One region of the Cupriavidus alkaliphilus genome, then DNA from elsewhere that is predicted to be linked to it. Evidence: predicted binding sites of a transcription regulator. Region 1 holds the regulator's gene; each other region holds the start of a gene.

Region 1 (5,457 bases):
ATGCCTGAGAAACGTTGACTAGCGGTTGCCACGCCGTTGTAAGCAATTGAAAACCGCGCGGACCGGGGGCTTACAGCAGCCGGCCCTGCCCGCGCGAGACGGCATCGGCCTGCATCGCGGCGCGCTGGCGGTCCATGAAGTCGCGCAGCGTGTCGATGCCGCGCAGGCGCAGGATGGTGTTGCGCACGGCGGCTTCGACCAGCACGGCAAGGTTGCGGCCGGCCGCCACCTGGATCTTGACCATGTGGATGGGAAGGCCGAGCACGTCCAGGTACTGCGAATCCAGCGGCAGCCGCTCGAACTCGCCGTCGTTGCGCCGCACCAGCTGCACCACCAGCTTGATCTTCATCTTCCGCCGCACCGCGGTCTCGCCGAAGATGGTCTTGATGTCGAGCAGCCCCAGGCCGCGCACTTCCAGCAGGTTCTGCAGCAGCGGCGGGCAGCGGCCCTCGATGAAATCCGGCCCCAGCCGCACGAAGTCGACCGCGTCGTCCGCCACCAGCCCGTGGCCGCGCGAGATCAGTTCCAGGCCCAGTTCGCTCTTGCCCAGGCCCGATTCGCCCATGATCAGCACACCCATGCCCAGGATGTCGAGGAACACGCCGTGCATGGTTACGCGCGGGGCGGAGATGCGCGACAGGTACAGGCGCAGGTGGTCGATCACCGCGGCGGACGACACCGGCGTGGTGAACAGCGGCGTCGACGAGCGCGTGCAGCGCAGTTCCAGGTCCGGCGGCGGCTCCATGCCGTCGGCGATCACCAGGAACGGCGGCTCCAGCAGGATCAGCTCGCCCATCTGGCGCTTGCGGGTCTCGTCGTCGAGGCGCTGGTAGTACGTGATTTCGGGCTTGCCGAGGACCTGGATCCGGTTGGGGTGGATCAGGTTGAGGTGGCCCACCAGGTCTGCGGCGGAAGTCGCTTCGCGGGCGAATTCCACGTCAAAGGCGCGGTCCGCGCCCTCCAGGCCAGCGACCCACGAGAGTTTGAGGTCGGCTGCGTTGTCGTCGAAGATGGACTGGGAGGTGACGCCGGTGAGTTCCATGCGGTATGGCTGGTAAGGCGGTGTTCGAAGCGCGTGGCGCTTCCCCGGTCTGGTGCCGGCCCGCTCCGGGGGGAATCAGTGGATCAGGGATGCCATGCGATCAGCAGTTCGTGCACGGCATCGGGCGTAGGGAGGGTCGCCAGGCCCTCGCGCATGTCGCGATCCGACAGCAGTTGCGCGATCTCGGACAAGATTTCCAGGTGCTGCTGCGTGGCCTGTTCGGGCACCAGCAAGAAGATCAGCAGCGAAACCGGCTTGCCGTCCGGCGATTCGAACGGAATCGGCTCGGCCAGTCGCATGAACGCGGCCAGGGGCTGCTTCAGGCCCTTGATGCGCCCGTGCGGGATCGCCACGCCGGCGCCCAGTCCGGTCGAGCCCAGCGACTCGCGCGCGAACAGGTTGTCGGTGACGATGGCGCGCGCCACGCCATGGTTGTTCTCGAAGAGGAGCCCGGCCTGCTCGAACACACGTTTCTTGCTGGTGACGCTGACGTCGAGGGTGATGTTGCCGGGTGGCAGCAATTTGGCCAAACGATTCATGGGCGATGCGCAGGATTTCAGTTAGCGGGCGGATCGTTCCGCCGGGCAGCGTCTGGCTCCCTCACCGCTGCCGGCGCGGGGGAAGACGTCCGGCCCATTATAGAGCAGCGACTACCCTTGCATTGTGCGGTGCAGCGCGGGCAGGCGCGGCCACGATTTCTCTCTCTTTGTATGGCGCAGCATACACCTTGGCGCTGCGCTTGCGAACCTTTCGGGCTTCCATGCATGGCAAGGTTTGCTCCGCTGCCACAGCCCGCACAGCGCCAGGGCGCAAAAAAGCCGCGCTTCGCGGCGCGGCTTGCCTGTGGAATCCTGGTTCAGCAGCCCTCTGCGGGGCTGCCGGGCACGGGTTTATTGCTGCATTTGCGCTGCGGCCATCTGGTACTTGACCGCTTCGCGGTCGTGGCCTTGCACGCGATCCTTGTAGCGAATCACCTGACGGTCCAGCTTGTCGACGAGTGCGTCGATCGCCGCATACAGGTCTTCGTGATGCGCCTCGACAAAGATGTCCTTGCCCTTTAGATGCAGATTGATTTCCGCGTACTGACGCCGGTCCTTTTCCTTGTGATTGTCGACAGAGAGCAGCACGCTAACGCCAATGACTTGATCGAAATGCCTGACGATTCGCTCCAGCTTCGTTTCCACGTACTCACGCAGAGGGGGCGTGATGTCCAGGTGGTGTCCACTGATCTTGAAGTTCATAGCGCTTCTCCTTCTGAAAGAGCCTCACCAGGCAGGCGGTGGGCTCGGCTACAAAGACTTGCGGAGATTGACTGCGGGGATTTTCAAGGCTTCACGATACTTGGCGACCGTGCGGCGTGCGACAACGAAGCCCTGTTCGCCCAGCAGTTCGGCGATGCGACTGTCGGAAAGGGGATTCCTCGGGTCTTCGGCTCCTATCAGTTGCTTGATCAAGGCGCGGATGGCCGTTGATGAAGCCGCGCCACCGGTTTCGGTGGACACGTGGCTGCCAAAGAAGTACTTCAGTTCGAAAGTACCCATCGGCGTAGCCATATATTTATTGGTCGTCACCCGGGAGATGGTTGACTCGTGTAAACCCAGTGTATCGGCAATCTCCCGCAAAACCAAGGGGCGCATGGCGATTTCACCGTGGGTGAAAAAGTTCTTTTGACGCTCGACAATGGCCTGCGAGACACGCAGGATGGTGTCGAACCTTTGCTGGATATTCTTGATCAGCCAGCGTGCTTCCTGCAGCTTCTGCTGCAGCCCGGCGGTACCGGTCTCGCCTTTGGCGCCACGCAGGATCTGTGCGTACATATCGTTGATGCGCAGCCTCGGCATCACATCCGGATTGAGCTGCGCGATCCAGCCGCCGCCGCTCTTGCGCACGAACACATCAGGCACAACGAAATCGGCCTCCGGACGGCTGTACGCATGGCCCGGGTAGGGCGCCAGCGAGCGGATCAGGTCATGCGCGGCCTTGAGTGCGACCTCATCGACCTGCAGGGCCTTCTTCAGCCGCGTGTAGTCGCGTACCGCCAGCAGTTCCAGGTGATGGGTGACGATGGTCAGCGCGAGTTCGCGCTGCGGGTGCGTCAGGCGGCGCAATTGCAGCGCCAGGCATTCGGCCGCGTTGCGCGCGCCCACACCAGGCGGATCGAAGCTCTGCAGCAGCGTCAGGATGGCGTGGACTTCGTCGGGGTCGAACTCGAGTTCTTCGGGCAGCTCCGCGCAGATCTCTTCGAGCGAGGCGCTAAGGTAGCCATCGTCATCGAGCGATTCGATCAGGAAGATGGCGAGTCCCTTGTCGCGCGCCGAGATCTTCAGCGGTGTCAGCTGCTCCATCAGGTATTCGCGCAGCGTGGGCTCGGCATCGCGCAGCTGCATCGGCGTCTTTTCGTCCTCGTCGCCTTGCGGGCGGCGGGCGAAATCGTCCAGGCTCCAGTCGCCGTTGCCGTAGTCGTCGCCGCTGCTGTTGTCGCCGTAGCTGTCATCGGCGCCGCCTTCGGCGCGCGCGTCGCCATTGCCCTGGGGCTCGGCGGGGGCGGGCGCGGGCGCGCTCTGGACGTTGACCGAGCCATCGGCCGCCACGCGCAGCGGGCTTTCGATCCAGTCGTTCTCCCGCTCGAGCAGCGGGTTTTCCGTCAGCGCCTGTTCGACTTCCTGCTGCAGTTCCAGCGTGGAAAGCTGCAGCAGCCGGATCGACTGTTGCAGCTGCGGGGTCAGTGCCAGGTGCTGGGAGAGGCGGAGCTGTAGCGACGGTTTCATGCGACCTATTTTATGCGCATCTTTCCGATGTTGGAACGGAAATTGCTATCGCTGATGCGCCGTGATCGCCGCTGGCTCTCCCTGCCATGCGGCCATGGCGGCCCGTGCGGGGCCGCCGACTTGTCACATGCGGAAGTTCTCGCCCAGATAGACGCGCCGCACGGCGTCATTGGCGATGATGTCTTCGGGCTGGCCCGCGGCCAGCACCGTGCCTTCGCTGATGATGTAGGCGTGATCGCAGATGCCGAGCGTCTCGCGCACGTTGTGGTCGGTGATCAGCACGCCGATATTGCGCGCCTTGAGGAAGCTGACGATGCGCTGGATCTCGCCCACGGCGATCGGGTCCACGCCGGCAAAGGGCTCGTCCAGCAGGATGAAGCGCGGCGATGACGCCAGTGCGCGCGCGATTTCCACGCGGCGGCGCTCGCCGCCGGACAGCGACAGCGCCGGATTGTTGCGCAGGTGCGCGATCTGCAGGTCGTCGAGCAGGGCATCCAGGCGGCGCTCGATCTCGGCCTTGGCCAGCGGCTTGCCCTTGTCCTGCTGCAGCTCCAGCACCGCGCGGATGTTTTCCTCGACGTTGAGCTTGCGGAACACCGAGGCTTCCTGCGGCAGGTATGACAAGCCCATGCGCGCGCGCTCGTGGATCGGCAGGCCGCTGATGTGGTCGCCGTCGAGCACGATGTCGCCTTCGTCCAGCGCCACCAGGCCGACGATCATGTAGAACGACGTGGTCTTGCCCGCGCCGTTGGGGCCGAGCAGCCCGACCACCTCGCCGCTCTTCACGTCGAGCGAGACGTCCTTGACCACCGTGCGCGAGCCATAGCGCTTCTTCAGGTGGCGCACGACCAGCGTGCTGCCGCCGGGCAGGACGGAGTTGGCTTCGACGACAGGCTTGTCGGCAATGGTGGCGGTATCGGTCATAAGTACGGTCAGGGTTTGTTGGCGGGCGCGGGCGCCGACTTCAGGTCCAGCGGCGAGCCGCCTGCGGTGCCGGACTTCTGGTCCTGGCGCGGCGACAGCACCGCGCGCACGCGGCCTGACGGGTTGGCCGCCGCGGCATCGCCGCTGCCGCCGCCCGCCGCGGTATAGAGTTCCTTGCGGCTGTCGTAGGTCAGCACCGCGCCGCGGATCTCGTCGACCAGCTTGGCGCCCTGCAGCCGCGCCATGCGGGCATTGCCGATCAGCTTGGAGAATTCCTGCTTGCCGTCGTATTCGATGCGGTCGCCCCAGCCGTCGATGTATTCATCGACGCCCTCGCGCTTCTGGCGGATATAGGCCTGCTTGCCCGGCTTCGAGGTGGCCACGGCGAACTGGTAGCCCTCGGGGTCGGTGCGCAGCTCGGCCGCGTCGGACTTCAGGATCATGGTGCCCTTGGTCAGCACCACGTTGCCGGTCAGCGTATAGATCTGCTTGACATCGTCATAGCTGGCGTTGTCCGCCTCGAGCACCATCGGCTTGTCGCGGTCCGCGCGCTCGGCAAGGGCAGGCTGGGCCAGCAGGCCGATGGCCAGGGCCAGCGCGAGCAGGGCCGGGGCGGTGCGTCGACGGGACGATGTCGTCAGGGAAGCGGTCATGTTGGCAGGGTTGCTAGAGGGCGTCTGGATGCGTGATGGTGCGGTTTGCGCGGACTTCGGCGCGTGCTGC
Region 2 (5,457 bases), on a different contig from region 1:
GCGCGCCGCACGAGGTATGCAGCACGATGCGCTCCGGCGGCTGGGCCGATGGCGCGGCAGTGCCGAAGTCCACCTTCAGCACGTGCAGCAGGAACTCGCCCAGCTCGTAGACGCGCCCGGCCAGTTCGCGGGCTTTGGGGCCGGCCACCGGATCGTCGGCAAAGAGCTGGGGCCAGTGGTGGCGCATCATGCCGGCACACGAGCCGGACGGCACGATCACCGGCCACGGCTGGCCGAACAGGTCGAGCTGGGCGCGCGCGACCGCACGCGCCGCGTCGGGGTTGCCGCTGCTGTAGGCGGGCTGGCCGCAGCAGCTCTGGCCGCGCGGGAAATGCACGGTCAGGCCTTCGCGCTCGAGCAGCCGCACGGCGTCGAGGCCGGCCTGCGGCACGAACATGTCGACCAGGCAGGTGGCAAACAGGTAGGCCTGCGTGGGGGCAGGGCCGCTGGGGTACTGACGATCCTTCATGTCTCGCTCCACACGTGCTGGGTCGCACGTTTGGGCGCATAATTCCCGCTTCCGCGCGGCGCTTCAAATTGGTTGGACCAATTTGAAGGCGGGCCGCGCACCCTCAGGCACGTTCGGGAGCGAGGACACACGGCATGACGGCAGCCAGGCACGGGCATACTCGCGGACGCGTGGAGTCGGTGATGCGGCGCATCGAGACCGCGCTGCTCGACGGCACCTGGCCGCCCGGCACGCGGCTGCCGGCCGAGCGCGTGCTGGCCGGGCAGTACGCGGTGGCGCGCAACACCGTGCGCGAGGCGATCCAGCGCCTGGCCGCGCGCGGCCTGCTGCAGAGCCGGCGCGGCGCGGGCGTCTATGCCACCGACCAGCTGCGCGCCGGCATTGCCTCGCCGTGGGGCCAGCTGGTGGCGGACCATCCCGCGCTGCGCGAAGACATCCTCGAGTTCCGCCGCGTGCTGGAAGGTGCCACCGCTTACTTCGCGGCGTTGCGCGCGGATGCCGCCGACGTCAGGCGCATGCGCGCGCTGATGGCCGAACTGGAGCGCGCCCGCGCCGCCGACGACAAGCAGGCCGAGGCCGATGCCGACGCGCAGCTGCACGACGCCATCGCGCAGGCCTCGCACAACACCATGTTCCTGCACCTGCATACCAGCGTGATCGGCATGCTGCGCGAGCACATCACCATCAACGGCACCGGCCTGCGCGAACAGGACGAGGGCGCCTCGGACCTGCTGTTGCTGCAGCACCGCACCCTGTGCGATGCCATCTGCGCGCGCCGCCCCGAAGAGGCGCGCACGGCGATGCAGACCCACATCGATTTCGTCCGCAGCCGGGTGGAGCAGGACGGCGGCTGAGACAGGTCCGTTGACCCGTTTTTGGTTCAACCACCGGCCCCGCGTGCCGGCCACGGCATTCAGATCAGGCCGGCGCCGGCGAGTTCGCGCTTCAGGTACGCGTAGAAGATCGGCCCGGCGATCACGCCGGGGATGCCGAACAGCGTTTCCATCAGCAGCATCACCATCAGCAGTTCCCACGCCGCCGCCTGGATGCGCGCGCCGATAATGCGCGCATTGAGGAAGTACTCGAGCTTGTGGATCACCACCAGGAACACCAGCGAGCCCACCGCGATCGGCAGCGACACCGACAGCGAGGCCACCACGATGGCCGTGTTCGAGATCAGGTTGCCCAGCACCGGCAGCAGGCCCGCGACGAAGGTGATCACCACCAGGGTCTTGCTCAGCGGCAGGTGCACGCCGAACAGCGGCAGCACCAGCAGCAGGTAGATCGCGGTCAGCACGGTGTTGATCGTGGAGATCTGGATCTGCGCAAAGATGAACTGCGAGAACGCCTGCTGCAGCGTGCGCGCGCGCGCCACCAGGGCTGCCGCGAGCGGGCGCCGGTTGGGGCGCGCCACGGCGCGGTACAGCGCCACCATTGCGCCGATCACAAGGCCGATCAGGATATGCACCAGCGTGCGCAGCACCTCGGCGCCCAGCTTCTGCGCCATCGCGGCGTGCTCGCGCAGGGTGTCGATCAGTGTGTTGGCGAGTTCGTCGACGCCGTTGGGCAGCGCGTCGCTGACCCACGGCGGCAGCTGCCCGCGCGAGCGGTCGATGATGTCGGCGACGTGGTTGAGCAGGCCGTCCAGGGTATTGCCCTCGCCGCTGACAAAGCGCACCAGCAACCAGCCCGCCAGCGTCAGCCCCAGCAGGATCAGCGCCGACAGGATCGCCACCGCGAGCGCGTCGTGGCGCTGGTGCAGGCGCTTCAGGCGCGGTGCCAGTACGTCCACCAGCGAATACAGCAGCAGCCCCGACAGCAGCGCCGCCACCAGGTTGGCATGCAGCACGGTCCAGAGCGCCAGCGCGGTCAGCAGGTAGGCAACGGTGCCGACGCTGTACCAAGCGGCCGGCGGCAGGCGCGGGGTGACGGTCGGTTCGGGGTCTTTCATCGGTGTCTCCGGCATGCAATTTGCTGAAAAGGAAGTCCTGGATTCTCGCCGATCCAGATGTAATGGCTGCGTCAGGCGCCCGTGCCGCCGCGACCTGGCGCGGATGTTGGCATATCGGCACACGCAAAGGGTGTCTATATTAGGGGGAATCGTGCACGGCCAGCCGTTCGCCGCGCTGTCTTCGCTTGTCGCCAGGTACAGGAACGCAACGCATGGCCTACACCCATACCATCGGCACCCACCGCCACGTCTTTGCCGACCTGCGCACGCTGCTGGCCAGGGCCAGCCCGGCGCGCTCCGGCGACGCGCTCGCCGGCCTTGCCGCGCAAAGCGAACAGGAGCGGATGGCGGCACGGCTGGCGCTGGCCGAGGTGCCGCTGACGCGCTTCCTCAACGAGGCGCTGGTGCCTTATGAAGACGACGAGGTCACGCGCCTGATCCACGACCGCCACGACGCCGCCGCCTTTGCCGCGATCGATGCCACCACCGTGGGCGACCTGCGCAACTGGCTGCTGCGCCACGAGACCGACAGCGCCATGCTGGCGCGGGTGGCGCCCGGCATCACGCCGGAGATGGCGGCGGCGGTCAGCAAGCTGATGCGCAACCAGGACCTGGTCGCGGTGGCGCGCAAGTGCCAGGTGGTCACGCGCTTTCGCAGCACGGTGGGGTTGCCGGGCCGGCTGGCGGTGCGGCTGCAGCCCAACCACCCGACCGACGATCCCAAGGGCATCGCCGCCTCGATCATCGACGGGCTGCTCTATGGCTGCGGCGATGCCACCATCGGCGTCAATCCGGCCTCGGACAACCTCGGCGCGATCGTCTCGCTGCTGCGCATGATCGATGAGCTGCGCAGCCGCTTCGACATCCCCACGCAGTCCTGCGTGCTGACCCATGTCACCAACACGCTGCGCGCGATCGGCCAGGGCGCGCCGGTGGACCTGGTGTTCCAGTCCGTGGCCGGCAGCGAGCGCGCCAATGCCGCCTTCGGCATCAGCCTGTCGCTGCTGGCCGAGGCGCACGACGCGGCGCAGGCGCTGGCGCGCGGGACCGTGGGCGACAACCTGATGTACTTCGAGACCGGGCAGGGCAGCGCGCTGTCGGCCGACGCGCACCATGGCGTCGACCAGCAGACCATGGAGGCGCGCGCCTATGCGGTGGCGCGCGCGTTCTCGCCGCTGCTGGTCAATACCGTGGTCGGCTTTATCGGGCCGGAGTACCTGTACGACGGCAAGCAGATCATCCGCGCCGGGCTGGAAGACCACTTCTGCGGCAAGCTGATGGGCGTGCCGATGGGCTGCGACGTGTGCTACACCAACCATGCCGAGGCCGACCAGGACGACATGGACACGCTGCTGACGCTGTTCGGCGTGGCCGGCATCAACTTCATCATGGGCGTGCCGGGCGCCGACGACATCATGCTGAACTACCAGAGCACCTCGTTCCACGACGCGCTGTACCTGCGCGAAGTGCTGGGGCTGCGCCCCGCGCCGGAATTCGAGGCCTGGCTGCAGCACATGGGCATTGCCGACGGCGCCGGCCGGCTGCTGGAGCCCGCCGCGCGCCAGCCGCTGCTGCAGATGGCCCACAGCTTGTAAGGAGCCGCGATGACCGCCAAACGCCAGGCTCCCGCCATGCCGGATCCCGCCGCGGCCGAAGCTGACCCGTGGCAACGGCTGCGCCGCTTTACGCGGGCGCGCATCGCGCTGGGCCGCACCGGCCACAGCCAGCCCACCGACGCCGTGCTGGCCTTCGGCCTGGCCCACGCGCAGGCGCGCGATGCGGTGCACCTAGCGCTGGAGGTGGGCGCGGTCACCGCGGCGCTGGATGCGGCCGGGCTTGCGCACGCGGCGGTGCACAGTGCGGCGCCGGACCGCGAGCACTACCTGCGGCGCCCCGACCTGGGCCGTCGTCTCGACGAAGCCAGCCGCGCGCGGCTGGATGCCACGCGGCCGCAGCAGGCGCCGGATGTGGTGTTCGTGATTGCCGATGGCCTGTCGGCGCTGGCCACGCAGCGCCATGCGCTGCCGCTGCTCCAGGCGGCGCGCCAGCGCCTGCCGCAGGGCTGGCAGATCGGTCCCGTGGTGGTGGCCGAGCAGTCGCGCGTGGCGCTGGGCGACGAGATCGGCGAGCGCCTGGGCGCGCGCCAGGTGGTGATGCTGATCGGCGAGCGGCCCGGGCTGAGTTCGCCCGACAGCCTCGGCATCTACCTGACCCATGCGCCGCGCGTCGGCCGCACCGATGCCGAGCGCAACTGCATCTCCAACGTGCGCCCGGAAGGGCTGTCCTATGCGCAGGCCGCCGAGCGGCTGGTGTTCCTGCTGCGCGGCGCGGCCGCGCTCGGGCGCTCCGGCGTGGACCTGAAGGACGACAGCGCGCCGGCGTTGCCCGCGGGCGGCGCCGGGCCACCGCCACAGCTGCGCTGAAAACAGCAAACGGCCACCACGCGGGCCGCGACCCGCGTGGTGGCCGTTCCCGTCGCACCGCTTACATCATGCGGCGCGAGAACTGCCCGTGCCCGGCGTCCGACATCAGTTGCTTGAACTGGTCGCCACTCATGTGCACCAGGTCCTGGTGGTCGCCGCCCTCGAAATACACTTCGGGCTGCTGCATCAGGCTGTCGTCCACATAGGTCTGCATGCCGTATGCCATTGCCACCGGCGGAATCGCGCCGAGATCGCAATCCTTGAATATCTCGCGGATCTCGTCCTCGTGCGCCAGTACCAGGTTGCGCCCGGTCTGTTCACAGATGGCGGCCATCTGCAGGTGATGGCTCGAAGGGATCACAGCGGCAACGTAGCCGCGTTCATCCTCCAGCAACAGCGTCTTGGCCAGCCGGTCCCCGGGCACGTGCGCGGCCTCTGCCGTGGCCATGCTGCTCAGGGTGTAGGGGTGGCGGATGATGTCGTAGCGGGTGTTCTTGCTGCTCAGGCAGTTTGCGAGCGTGCTAGCCAGGGCCATGGTTGCTCCTAGGTTCCGGATGCGCCGACGGTTATCCTTGTGCTCCTAATATAGTGCGCCGGCGCCATGACGATGGCCC
Region 3 (5,457 bases), on a different contig from region 1:
GACAAGGGCACCATCCTGTGGACCATCCTGGGCATGGCCGTGGTCCAGATGATCGTGCACCTGAAGTACTTCCTGCACCTGGACTCGTCGTCCGAACAGCGCAGCAATGTGATCGCGCTGCTGTTCACGGCGCTGATCCTGGTGATCGTGGTGGCGGGTTCGCTGTGGATCATGCACAACCTGAACGCCAACATGATGGTGATGTAAGGACCGGCGTCCTGGCATCGAAAAAAAGGGGCCCCGCGGGGCCCCTTTTTCTTTGGTCGCGGCTTCGTCAGGGCTTGAACGTATCCCCCAGCACCACCCCTTCACGGCGCGGGTCGGCGCCGCCCACCAGCACGGCGGAGCCGCCGATGGTGGTGCGGATGATGGCGCTCAGCCCGCTCGACTGCGCCGCGGTGTTGACGGTGTGGCCGAGGTTGCGCAGGCCCCTGACCAGCGGGTCGTTGTCGCCCGGCAGGCCGCCGGCCGGCGTGCTGGTGTCGACGTTGGGATGCTCGCCGCCGACAATCATGGCCGAGCCGGCGCCGTTGGAGCCGCCGAAGTCGATCATCGACACCGCCTGCTGCGCATCCAGGCCCCAGTCCAGCGAAGCCACCACGGTCTTGGCGACGAACTGGATGATGGTGGCGCCGCCCGGCGAGCCGGTGGTCATGTAGAAGTCGCCGCGCGAGCCGTCGCCGTTGCGCTTGAAGACCACCGTCGGCGCCATCGAGCTGCGCGGACGCTTGCCCGGCTGCAGGCGGTTGGCCACCAGCACGCCGCCCGGAGCGGGATCGGCATTGAAGTCGGTCAGCTCGTTGTTGAGCAGGAAGCCGTTGGTCATGTGGTACGAGCCCAGGCCGGCCTCGATGGTGGTGGTCATCGCCACCACGTTGCCGTACTTGTCATGCAGCGACAGGTGCGTGGTGCCGCGCTCCTCCACCATCGACGGCGCCAGCGGCACGTCGCCGAGGTTGCCCGCCGCCACCGGCGTGACCATCGACCCGGTAGTGCTGATCAGGCTGGCGCGCTGGCTCAGGTAGGGCTTGTTCAGCATGGTGTCCCAGGTGCCGCCGGGCAACGGGATGAAGTCGGTGTCGGCCACGTACTTGTTGCGGTCGGCATAGGCCAGGTGCCCGGCCTCGCCCATCAGGTGGGCGCCCAGCACGCTCGGCCGGCCGCCGTTCTGGTCGACCAGCGTGGGCTTGTGCGCGGCCATGTCGAAGTTCTCGACGATGCCCAGGATCTGCGCCACCGCAATCCCGCCCGACGACGGCGGCGGCATGCCGCACACCTCGTACTGCCGGTAGGTGGTGCACACCGGCGTGCGCTTTTTGGCCTGGTAGTTGGCCAGGTCGTCCAGCGTGGTCACGCCCGGCGTGGTATTGCCGTCGTAGGTGGTCTGGATCTTGGCGACGATGGCCTGGGCGATCGGGCCGTTCTTGTAGAAGGCGTCGGCGCCGTCAGCGGCGACGGCGCTGAAGACCGTCGCCAGCGCGGGATTGCGCAGCACGGTGTTGACCGCGCGCGGCGTGCCGTCCGGGTTCAGGAAGTAGGCGGCCATCTCCGGATCGCGCTTGATGTTGGCGACGGTGGTGCTGTCGGAGATCGCGGCCGCCATGCGCGGCGGGATCGCGAAGCCGTCGGTGGCCAGCTTGATTGCCGGCGCGAACAGTTCCTTCCACGCAGTCTTGCCGTAGTCGCGATGGGCCAGCTCGAGCACGCGCAGCGTGCCCGGGGTGCCGATGGAGCGGCCGCTGCGCTGGGCGTTGGGCAGCGGCGCGGTCGGGTCGGCCGCGGACTTCCAGCGCAGGTAGTTCTCGTCGGCGGCGGCCGGCGCGGTCTCGCGGCCGTCGTAGGCGGTGAGCTGCCGCGTCGCCGCGTCGTAATGCAGGATGAAGGCACCGCCGCCGATGCCGGACGATTGCGGCTCGACCAGGTTCAGCACCATCTGCGCCGCCACGGCGGCGTCGATGGCGGTGCCGCCGGCCTTCAGCACGTCGCACGCCGCCTTGGTCGAGACCGGGTTGTTGGTCACCGCCATATAGGTCTTGCTGTAGACCGTGACCTTGGGCGCATAGCCGGTCGCCTGCTCCGGCGCGTTGGGGTCGCCCGGCAGCACCACGGCCTGGCCGCCGGTGCTGCCGTCGAGCTCGCAGCCGGCGCTCGGCGTGACCGGCGGTGGCGGGGGAGGAGGCGGGGGATCGTCGCCGCCGCCGCAGGCGCCCAGGGTCAGCGCCAGTGCCGCCAGGGCCAGCTTGCCGCGGCGCTGGCGCCAGGCCGGGGTGGTGCGCGGCAACGGCTGTGGCTCGGCGGGGGATGCGTGGGGATCGGCAGCGTACGGCATGGTTTCTCCTTCCTGTCATGGGGGTCCGGGAAATGCCATGGCCGGGTTCGCGCAGGCGGGACCGCGGCCAGCTTTCACCGTAGTGCCGCGGCGCTCCAGCCTTAATCATTGAATGTACGGATTTACATGCATTCGAATCCGGGTTTAAGCGGGTGCTTAATCAGGCTCGGCTGCCGGGCTGGCGTGCCGGCGCTCGCCGATTGCGCCACGATGGCCCATGTCACGGCCCGGCGATGGGCGCCATGCACCGTCATCGCACGCGGTGGCCGAGACGCACTGTCACAGTGCGCTTGTCCGTTGCACGGCGATGGTGCGGGCGCGAGCCGGCAGGCAGCGCCCGCCCGCTGGCGCCGCCCGTGGCCGCACCGCGCACGGCTCTTCGCCGTGGCACGCTAGTTGCAGATGCATCACCCCGGGGAGCGTAGTCCCTGACCAACACCATAAACGGGAGCTGCAAATGCAACGACGTGACATGCTGAAGCTGTCGGCGATAGCCGCCGCGGCGATGATCGGTACCAGCCCGCTGGCGCTGGCGCAGTCCAAGGAGCCGATCAAGGTCGGCATCCTGCATTCGCTGTCCGGCACCATGGCGATCTCGGAAACGTCGCTGAAGGACGTGGCCCTGATGACCATCGACGAGATCAACAAGAGCGGCGGCGTGCTCGGGCGCAAGCTGGAGCCGGTGGTGGTGGACCCGGCATCGAACTGGCCGCTGTTCGCCGAGAAGGCGCGCCAGCTGGTCAGCAAGGACAAGGTGGCGGTGACCTTCGGCTGCTGGACCTCGGTGTCGCGCAAGTCGGTGCTGCCGGTCTACGAAGAGCTCAACTCGCTGCTGTTCTACCCGGTGCAGTATGAAGGCGAGGAGATGTCGAAGAACGTCTTCTACACCGGCGCGGCGCCCAACCAGCAGGCCATCCCCGCGGTCGAATACCTGATCAGCAAGGAGGGCGGTGGCGCCAAGCGCTTCTTCCTGCTCGGCACCGACTACGTCTACCCGCGCACCACCAACAAGATCCTGCGCGCCTTCCTGAAGAGCAAGGGCGTGGCCGACAAGGACATCGAAGAGGTCTACACCCCGTTCGGCCACAGCGACTACCAGACCATCGTCGCCAATATCAAGAAGTTCTCGCAGGGCGGCAAGACCGCGGTGATCTCCACCATCAACGGCGATTCCAACGTGCCGTTCTACAAGGAACTGGGCAACGCCGGGCTCAAGGCCAAGGACGTTCCGGTGGTGGCGTTCTCGGTCGGCGAAGAAGAGCTGCGCGGCATCGACACCAAGCCGCTGGTGGGACACCTGGCCGCGTGGAACTACTTCATGTCGGTCAAGAACCCCGAGAACGACGCCTTCCGCAAGCAATGGGCGGCCTGGGTCAAGGCCAACAACCTGCCCGGCGGCGACAAGCGCGTGACCAACGACCCGATGGAAGCCACCTACGTGGGCATCCACATGTGGGCGCAGGCGGTGAAGAAGGCCGGCAGCACCGACACCGCCAAGGTGCGCGCGGCCATGTACGGCCAGACCTTCAAGGCGCCGGACGGCTTCACCCTGACCATGGGCGAGAACCACCACCTGTACAAGCCGGTGATGATCGGCGAGGTCAAGGCCGACGGCCAGTTCGCGGTGGTGTGGAAGACGCCGAAGGCGGTGCGCGCGCAGCCGTGGAGCCCGTTCATCGCGGGCAATGAAGGGAAGCCGGACAAGGCGATGTAAGCCTCGTTTGCCTGCCACCACGCGGCGCCCCTCTCCCGCTTGCGGGAGAGGGGAGCACCGCCTCAGCTTGGTTTTCCATTTCCACTTTCGTCACGGCCAGCCCCTATGCGCTACCCGATATCCCGAACCGCCATGCCCTGGCTGCGCGCCTTGCTGGCAGCGCTGCTGCTGGCCTCGGCGCCCTGGGCCGCGGCACTGACGCAGGCCGACCTCAAGCCGCTGGCCGGGGACGACTTCGACGCCAAGACCGCCGCGCTGTCCGCCCTGGCCAGGGCCGCGCCCGCCGAAGCCGGCCCGATCCTGCAGGCGCTGCAGGACGACGCCCTGCAATACGCGCCGTCGGTCGGCATGGTGCGCCAGGACGGCGACAAGCTGGTCGATGCCATCACCGGCAAGCCGGTCACGGTCAAGGCCGACGAACGCGAATCCCTGACCCTGAACAACAGCCTGCGCGCGCTGGTCGACAGCGCCGCCAGCAGCCTGCTGCTGCAGTCGCCGGACATCGCCATGCGCGCGCAGGCGGTGGCCACGCTGCGCGACCAGCCGGAAAGCGCGTCGCTGGCGGCGGTGGAAGCCGCGCGCAAGACCGAGGCCGATGCCGGCCTGCGCGCCAGCCTGGACGTGATCTGGGCCAACCTGGTGCTGGCCGGCATCCCCGAGGCCGCCGAGCGCGAGGCGCGGCTCGAAGCCATCCGTATCCTGGGCCGCGACAGTAACCCGCAAAACCGCCAGAAACTGGAGCCGCTGGTCGAGCGCGACAGCGCCGGCCGCTACCGCGAGCCCGATGGCAGCGTGCGGCTGGCCGCGCAGCAGGCGCTGGACATGCTGCAGGGCGACCAGCGCCGCGCCGAAGTGATCGGCAACCTGTTCGCCGGGCTGAGCCTGGGCAGCGTGCTGCTGCTGGCCGCGCTCGGCCTGGCCATCACCTATGGCCTGATCGGCGTGATCAACATGGCGCACGGCGAATTCCTGATGATCGGCGCCTATGCCACCTACGTGGTGCAGTCGCTGTTCCGCGCCTATGCGCCGGGCGCGCTCGACTGGTATCTGCCCGCGGCGCTGCCGGTTTCGTTCCTGGCAGCCGCGGTGGTTGGCTTCGTGCTGGAGCGGCTGGTGCTGCGCCACCTGTACGGGCGTCCGCTGGAAACGCTGCTGGCCACCTTCGGCGTGAGCCTGCTGCTGATGCAGGCGGTGCGCACGCTGTTCGGCGCGCAGAACGTGGAAGTGTCCAATCCCGGATGGATGAGCGGCGGCTTCGAATGGCTGCCGGGGCTGGTGATCCCGTACAACCGCGTGGTCATCATCCTGTTCGCGCTGGCGGTGGTGGCGGTGGCGTGGGGCGTGCTCAACCGCACGCGGCTGGGGCTGTTCGTGCGCGCGACCACGCAGAACCGCACCATGGCCGCATGCGTGG
Region 4 (5,457 bases), 180 kb from region 1:
CAGTTTTACCCGCGCTGGTATGGTCACCAGCCGACGCCCAAGGTACGGGCCGAGGCCGCGCCTGCCGTCGCATCCGCGCCTCAGGCGCAGCAGCCCGCGGCCAATGGCGACCGCGGTGGTCACGCAATCGACGGCAACGACGCTGTCCCGGCCGACCGGCCGACCGGCACCTCCGGCTGATTCTCAGGATCGGCCAGCCCGACGAGAGAGTTCGTCTTTCTTTCAGATTCTTCCCTTCTACCTTTTACGCCTACCCGAAAGGAAACACGCATGAATATCCATGAGTATCAAGGCAAGGAAATCCTGCGCAAATACAATGTGCCGGTTCCGCGCGGCATCCCCGCGTTCTCGGTTGACGAGGCCCTGAAGGCCGCAGAACAACTCGGCGGCCCGGTGTGGGTTGTCAAGGCGCAGATCCACGCGGGTGGCCGCGGCAAGGGCGGCGGCGTCAAGGTTGCCAAGAGCATGGACGAGGTCAAGACCTATGCGTCCAACATCCTGGGCATGCAGCTGGTCACGCACCAGACCGGTCCGGAAGGCAAGAAGGTCAACCGCCTGCTGATCGAAGAAGGTGCCGACATCAAGAAGGAACTGTACGTTTCGCTGGTGGTGGACCGCGTCTCGCAGAAGATCGCCCTGATGGCGTCGAGCGAAGGCGGCATGGACATCGAAGAAGTCGCTGCCCACAGCCCGGAAAAGATCCACACCCTGATCGTCGAGCCGTCGACCGGCCTGACCGATGCTGACGCCGACGACATCGCCCGCAAGATCGGCGTGCCCGACGCGAGCGTGGCGCAAGCCCGCCAGGCCCTGCAAGGCCTGTACAAGGCGTTCTATGACACCGACGCCTCGCTGGCCGAAATCAACCCGCTGATCCTGACCGGCGACGGCAAGGTGATCGCGCTGGACGCCAAGTTCAACTTCGACTCGAACGCGCTGTTCCGTCATCCGGAAATCGTCGCCTACCGCGACCTGGACGAAGAAGACGCCAACGAAATCGAAGCCTCGAAGTTCGACCTGGCCTACATCTCGCTGGACGGCAACATCGGCTGCCTGGTGAACGGCGCCGGCCTGGCCATGGCCACCATGGACACCATCAAGCTGTTCGGCGGCGAGCCGGCCAACTTCCTCGACGTGGGCGGCGGTGCCACCACCGAGAAGGTGACCGAAGCCTTCAAGCTGATGCTGAAGAACCCGAACGTGCAGGCCATCCTGGTCAACATCTTCGGCGGCATCATGCGTTGCGACGTGATCGCCGAAGGCGTGATCTCGGCCTCGAAGGCCGTGCACCTGACGGTGCCGCTGGTCGTGCGCATGAAGGGCACCAACGAAGAACTGGGGCGCAAGATGCTGGCTGACTCGGGCCTGCCGATCATTTCGGCCGACACGATGGAAGAAGCCGCCCAGAAGGTCGTGGCTGCCGCCGCCGGCAAGTAAGCCGAGGCGCCGTTACCCAATACAAGCGAACTTCGGCAGCGCGCGTGGCCTTTGCCCGCGCTGCCAGAGTCAAGCAAAGGACGAAAGCATGTCGATTCTGATCAACAAAGACACCAAAGTCATTACCCAGGGCATCACCGGCAAGACCGGCCAGTTCCACACCCGTGGCTGCCGCGACTACGCCAACGGCAAGAACGCCTTCGTCGCCGGCGTGAACCCGAAGAAGGCCGGCGAAGACTTCGAAGGCATTCCCATCTACGCCAGCGTCAAGGACGCCAAGGCCCAGACCGGCGCCACCGTGTCGGTCATCTACGTGCCGCCCGCAGGCGCCGCTGCCGCGATCTGGGAAGCCGTTGACGCCGACCTGGACCTGGTGGTCTGCATCACCGAAGGCATTCCCGTGCGCGACATGATGGAAGTCAAGGACCGCATGCGCCGCGAGAACAAGAAGACCCTGCTGCTGGGGCCGAACTGCCCGGGCCTGATCACGCCGGACGAAATCAAGATCGGCATCATGCCGGGCCACATCCACAAGAAGGGCCGCATCGGCGTGGTGTCGCGCTCGGGCACGCTGACGTACGAAGCCGTGGGCCAGCTGTCCGCGCTGGGCCTGGGCCAGTCGTCGGCCGTCGGCATCGGTGGCGACCCCATCAACGGCCTGAAGCACATCGACGTGATGAAGATGTTCAACGACGATCCGGACACGGACGCCGTGGTCATGATCGGTGAGATCGGCGGCCCGGACGAAGCCAACGCGGCCCACTGGATCAAGGACAACATGAAGAAGCCGGTGGTTGGCTTCATCGCTGGCGTGACCGCGCCTCCGGGCAAGCGCATGGGCCACGCCGGCGCGCTGATCTCGGGCGGTGCCGACACCGCCCAGGCCAAGCTGGAAATCATGGAAGCCTGCGGCATCAAGGTGACCAAGAACCCGTCGGAAATGGGCCGCCTGCTGAAGGCAATGCTGTAACAGGCAGTCCAGCCTTGCTCCGCCGTTGCGGAGAAGGCCCCGGCTTGAAATGCCCCCGCCCCGCGGGGGCATTGTCTTTTCCGGCTCCCGAAGTGGCCTGGCTGCTACGCCTGACCTGAAGATTACAAAATTGAAATCTAATCGAAAGGTTGATGCGTTAAACAGTCATGTCTGCGCTTTCAGACATCCAAAATCCCGTCGGATGACGGGGCGCGCCACCACATAGAAACTCGAGGAGCCTCCCCGTGGAACTGCTGTCTTCCACCACTTTCTGGATTGCGTTGGGATCGATCATCCTGACCAATATCGTCCTGTCCGGCGACAACGCGGTGGTCATCGCGCTCGCCTCGCGCAACCTGCCGCCCGCCCAGCAGAAAAAGGCCATCTTCTGGGGCAGCGCCGCCGCCATCATCATGCGCGTGGTGCTGACCGTGGCCGCGGTCAAGCTGCTGAGCCTGCCGTACCTGAAGATCGTCGGCGCCGTGCTGCTGGTCTATATCGGCGTGCAACTGCTGACCGGCGATGACGACGAGGAAGGCCACGACGGCAAGGACAATATCTGGGCCGCCATCCGCACCATCCTGATCGCCGACCTGGTGATGTCGCTGGACAACGTGGTCGCCGTGGCCGCCGCCGCGCAGAAGGGTCCCGAGGGCAGCCAGCTGCTGCTGCTGGTCATCGGCCTGGGCCTGTCGATCCCGCTGATCGTGTTCGGCAGCACCATCCTGCTCAAGGTCATGGAGCGCTTCCCGGTCATCATCGTGCTGGGCGCCGCGCTGCTCGGCTACCTGGCCGGTGAGATGCTGGTCAGCGACCCGGTCGACGCCGCCTGGTTCGAAGTCCACGTGCCGCACGCCCACCTGGTCTTCGGCGCCGCCGGTGCGATCTTGGTGGTGATCCTCGGCAAGCTGCTGAGCCGCCGGTCGGCACAGACGGCCTGACGTCGATCTGCCGGATGCGGAAGGGCGGCCAACTGGCCGCCCTTTTTCATTGGGCACGACGACGGGCGTGTCGGTGTCCATGCCAACTAACTCATGTGAGTGATCGCACTTTTTGTCGCGCTTGCCTGTGATGGCGGTCCCAGGTGACAATTTTTGGCGCAAACGGCGAGCTTCACCCCGACGGGTGACGAAATTTGTCGCTTTCCACCCCCTACCGATGGGGGATGCCGCTGGCACACTTGCTGCTCAATCGTCCCCGCGTCACGAAACCGAAGACGTGCAACGCTTAACCAAAATCTCTTCGAGGGGTCAAATCATGCAACGGGTACAACAACTGAAGAAGCTGGGCCGCCGCGTCCAGAAGGGCTTTACGCTGATCGAACTGATGATCGTGGTGGCGATCATTGGTATCCTGGCGGCGATTGCGATTCCCGCTTACCAAGACTACGTGATTCGCGCTCGCGTTACGGAAGGTTTGACGCTGGCTGACGCAGCGAAGACTTCGGTGACCGAGAATGCCGCGAACGGTGTCGCTCTTGCGAACGGTTGGGCGGCCCCTGCCGCCACTCAAAACGTTACGGCTATTGCAATTGCGGCAAACGGTCAAATCACCATTACTTATGCCGCCCGTGCGGGTAACGGTACGCTCGTGCTGGTGCCGTCGTCTGGCGGCGCCGCACTTGTCGCAGGCACTCCGCCTGCTGGCGGCTCTGTGGATTGGGAGTGCTTTTCGGCGGCAAAGGCGGCCTCTACTCTGCCCGCTCCTGGTCCGGCACCCGCAGCAGCAGCGACTCTCCCGGGTAACGTCGCACCGGTTAGCTGCCGTACCTAATCGTTTTTAGAACGAATGAGAAAGCGCCTTCGGGCGCTTTTTCTTTATCTGGCGTCCAAGCTATCATGCGCCTTTCCCCAACCCAGGCGCCGCAATGCCGCCGTCCCGGCCCAACCTGTCTTCGGCTGTTCTCATCGCAGCAATCGTCATCCCGCTGCTGGTCTCCCGGCACACGCTGCCTCTAGCGACGTTTTACGGCGAATGGGCCGCCGCGCTCTGTAGCGTTGCCGCGGTCGCAGCGGTTGCCATGCGGGCGACCAGCAGATCGGCGCCTTCCGCGTACCTGCCGTCAATCTCGCTGTTGTTCCTCTGGCTCGTCATCGTCAGCCTGATCGTCGCGGGCCTCGGGCATTCCGATATTACGGGCAGCCGCCTGACGACTGTCCTCACGTTGCTGCTCGGCGCCGCCGTGGCTTCTGCCGCATGGTGGTACCGCCATACGTCGGCTGGCAGCGAATCGGATGCTGGCGACGCCCTTGCCGTTGCGGCCCTGATCGCGGGGCTGCTGGGTACCGTTTCGCAATGGGTGCAGTTGTTCCAACTCGAACCCCGCTCCTTCGGCCTGGTCTCCACCTACTTCTACGACACCAACCGCCGCCTCTGGGGCAACCTGAACCAGCCCAACCACCAGGCCACCGTGCACGGCCTCGCACTGGCCGCATCAGTGTGGCTGGCCTCGCGTGGCCGTCTGCGTTTTCCGATGTGGCTGGCCGCGGTGGCCTTGCTGGAAAGCGGCATCGTGCTGTCTGGCTCGCGCACCGGCGTGTTGCATGTCGGCCTTGCCGCGTGCTACGCGTTGATTGCGGCGTGGCTGGCGCGAGGCGATCGCCGCGGTCCGGATCCCATGCAGCGTCCGGTGGGGCTTGTGGTGGCTGCCGTTGCCATGGTGGCAATGCTGCTGGCCCTGCAGCCCGCCATCAAGGCGGCGGGGCAGGCCTTTGACTGGCGCCTGTTCGACACCATCGCCCAACTCGAAGCCGAAGACCAGATTTCGGCGCGCGGTGCGCTGTGGGCGCACGCCATCGCGATGTTCCGCGCTCATCCGTGGTTCGGCGTCGGCTGGGGCGAGTTCGGCTGGGCGCAGTTCCAGCAGCTGGATCAGGTCGGCGTGAAGGTGGAGATGTCCCTGCACGCCCACAACGCGATTCTCGACCTGCTGGCCAAGACCGGCATCGTCGGCACCGCCGGCGTGGGTGTGATCCTGCTGGCGTGGCTGTGGCGCGTGGTGCGGGTGCGCTTGTGGCATGGCGATGGGGAGGAACGCAGGCAGACCGTGC

Evidence for each region. The regulator sigma-54, encoded in region 1, starts transcription at its own class of promoters, with help from an activator protein. The targets are predictions, from matches to a motif close to TGGCANGNAANCTGCTTT.
Region 2: a site for sigma-54 is predicted at 2,430-2,447, ahead of FHX60_RS22825 (ethanolamine ammonia-lyase subunit EutB). Genes of this name have one in related genera too.
Region 3: a site for sigma-54 is predicted at 2,715-2,732, ahead of urtA (urea ABC transporter substrate-binding protein). Genes of this name have one in related genera too.
Region 4: a site for sigma-54 is predicted at 3,580-3,597, ahead of FHX60_RS15960 (pilin). Genes of this name have one in related genera too.

Annotation. Positions count from the first base shown of each region.
Region 1 covers NZ_JACHWE010000004.1:51,197-56,653, forward strand. The annotation lists gene hprK (HPr(Ser) kinase/phosphatase) at 71-1,042, opposite strand; gene FHX60_RS15125 (PTS sugar transporter subunit IIA) at 1,126-1,581, opposite strand; gene hpf (ribosome hibernation-promoting factor, HPF/YfiA family) at 1,933-2,283, opposite strand; gene FHX60_RS15135 (RNA polymerase factor sigma-54) at 2,332-3,810, opposite strand; gene lptB (LPS export ABC transporter ATP-binding protein) at 3,934-4,734, opposite strand; gene lptA (lipopolysaccharide transport periplasmic protein LptA) at 4,743-5,387, opposite strand.
Region 2 covers NZ_JACHWE010000008.1:65,275-70,731, reverse strand. The annotation lists gene FHX60_RS22840 ((Fe-S)-binding protein) at 1-469, opposite strand, end outside; gene FHX60_RS22835 (FadR/GntR family transcriptional regulator) at 604-1,323, shown strand; gene FHX60_RS22830 (AI-2E family transporter) at 1,383-2,420, opposite strand; gene FHX60_RS22825 (ethanolamine ammonia-lyase subunit EutB) at 2,633-4,015, shown strand; gene eutC (ethanolamine ammonia-lyase subunit EutC) at 4,025-4,843, shown strand; gene FHX60_RS22815 (aminoacyl-tRNA deacylase) at 4,905-5,378, opposite strand.
Region 3 covers NZ_JACHWE010000003.1:71,471-76,927, forward strand. The annotation lists gene cyoD (cytochrome o ubiquinol oxidase subunit IV) at 1-207, shown strand, start outside; gene FHX60_RS11785 (gamma-glutamyltransferase family protein) at 275-2,329, opposite strand; gene urtA (urea ABC transporter substrate-binding protein) at 2,787-4,043, shown strand; gene urtB (urea ABC transporter permease subunit UrtB) at 4,149-5,457, shown strand, end outside.
Region 4 covers NZ_JACHWE010000004.1:233,738-239,194, forward strand. The annotation lists gene FHX60_RS15940 (DUF2889 domain-containing protein) at 1-180, shown strand, start outside; gene sucC (ADP-forming succinate--CoA ligase subunit beta) at 271-1,437, shown strand; gene sucD (succinate--CoA ligase subunit alpha) at 1,526-2,407, shown strand; gene FHX60_RS15955 (TerC family protein) at 2,653-3,348, shown strand; gene FHX60_RS15960 (pilin) at 3,665-4,180, shown strand; gene FHX60_RS15965 (PglL family O-oligosaccharyltransferase) at 4,275-5,457, shown strand, end outside.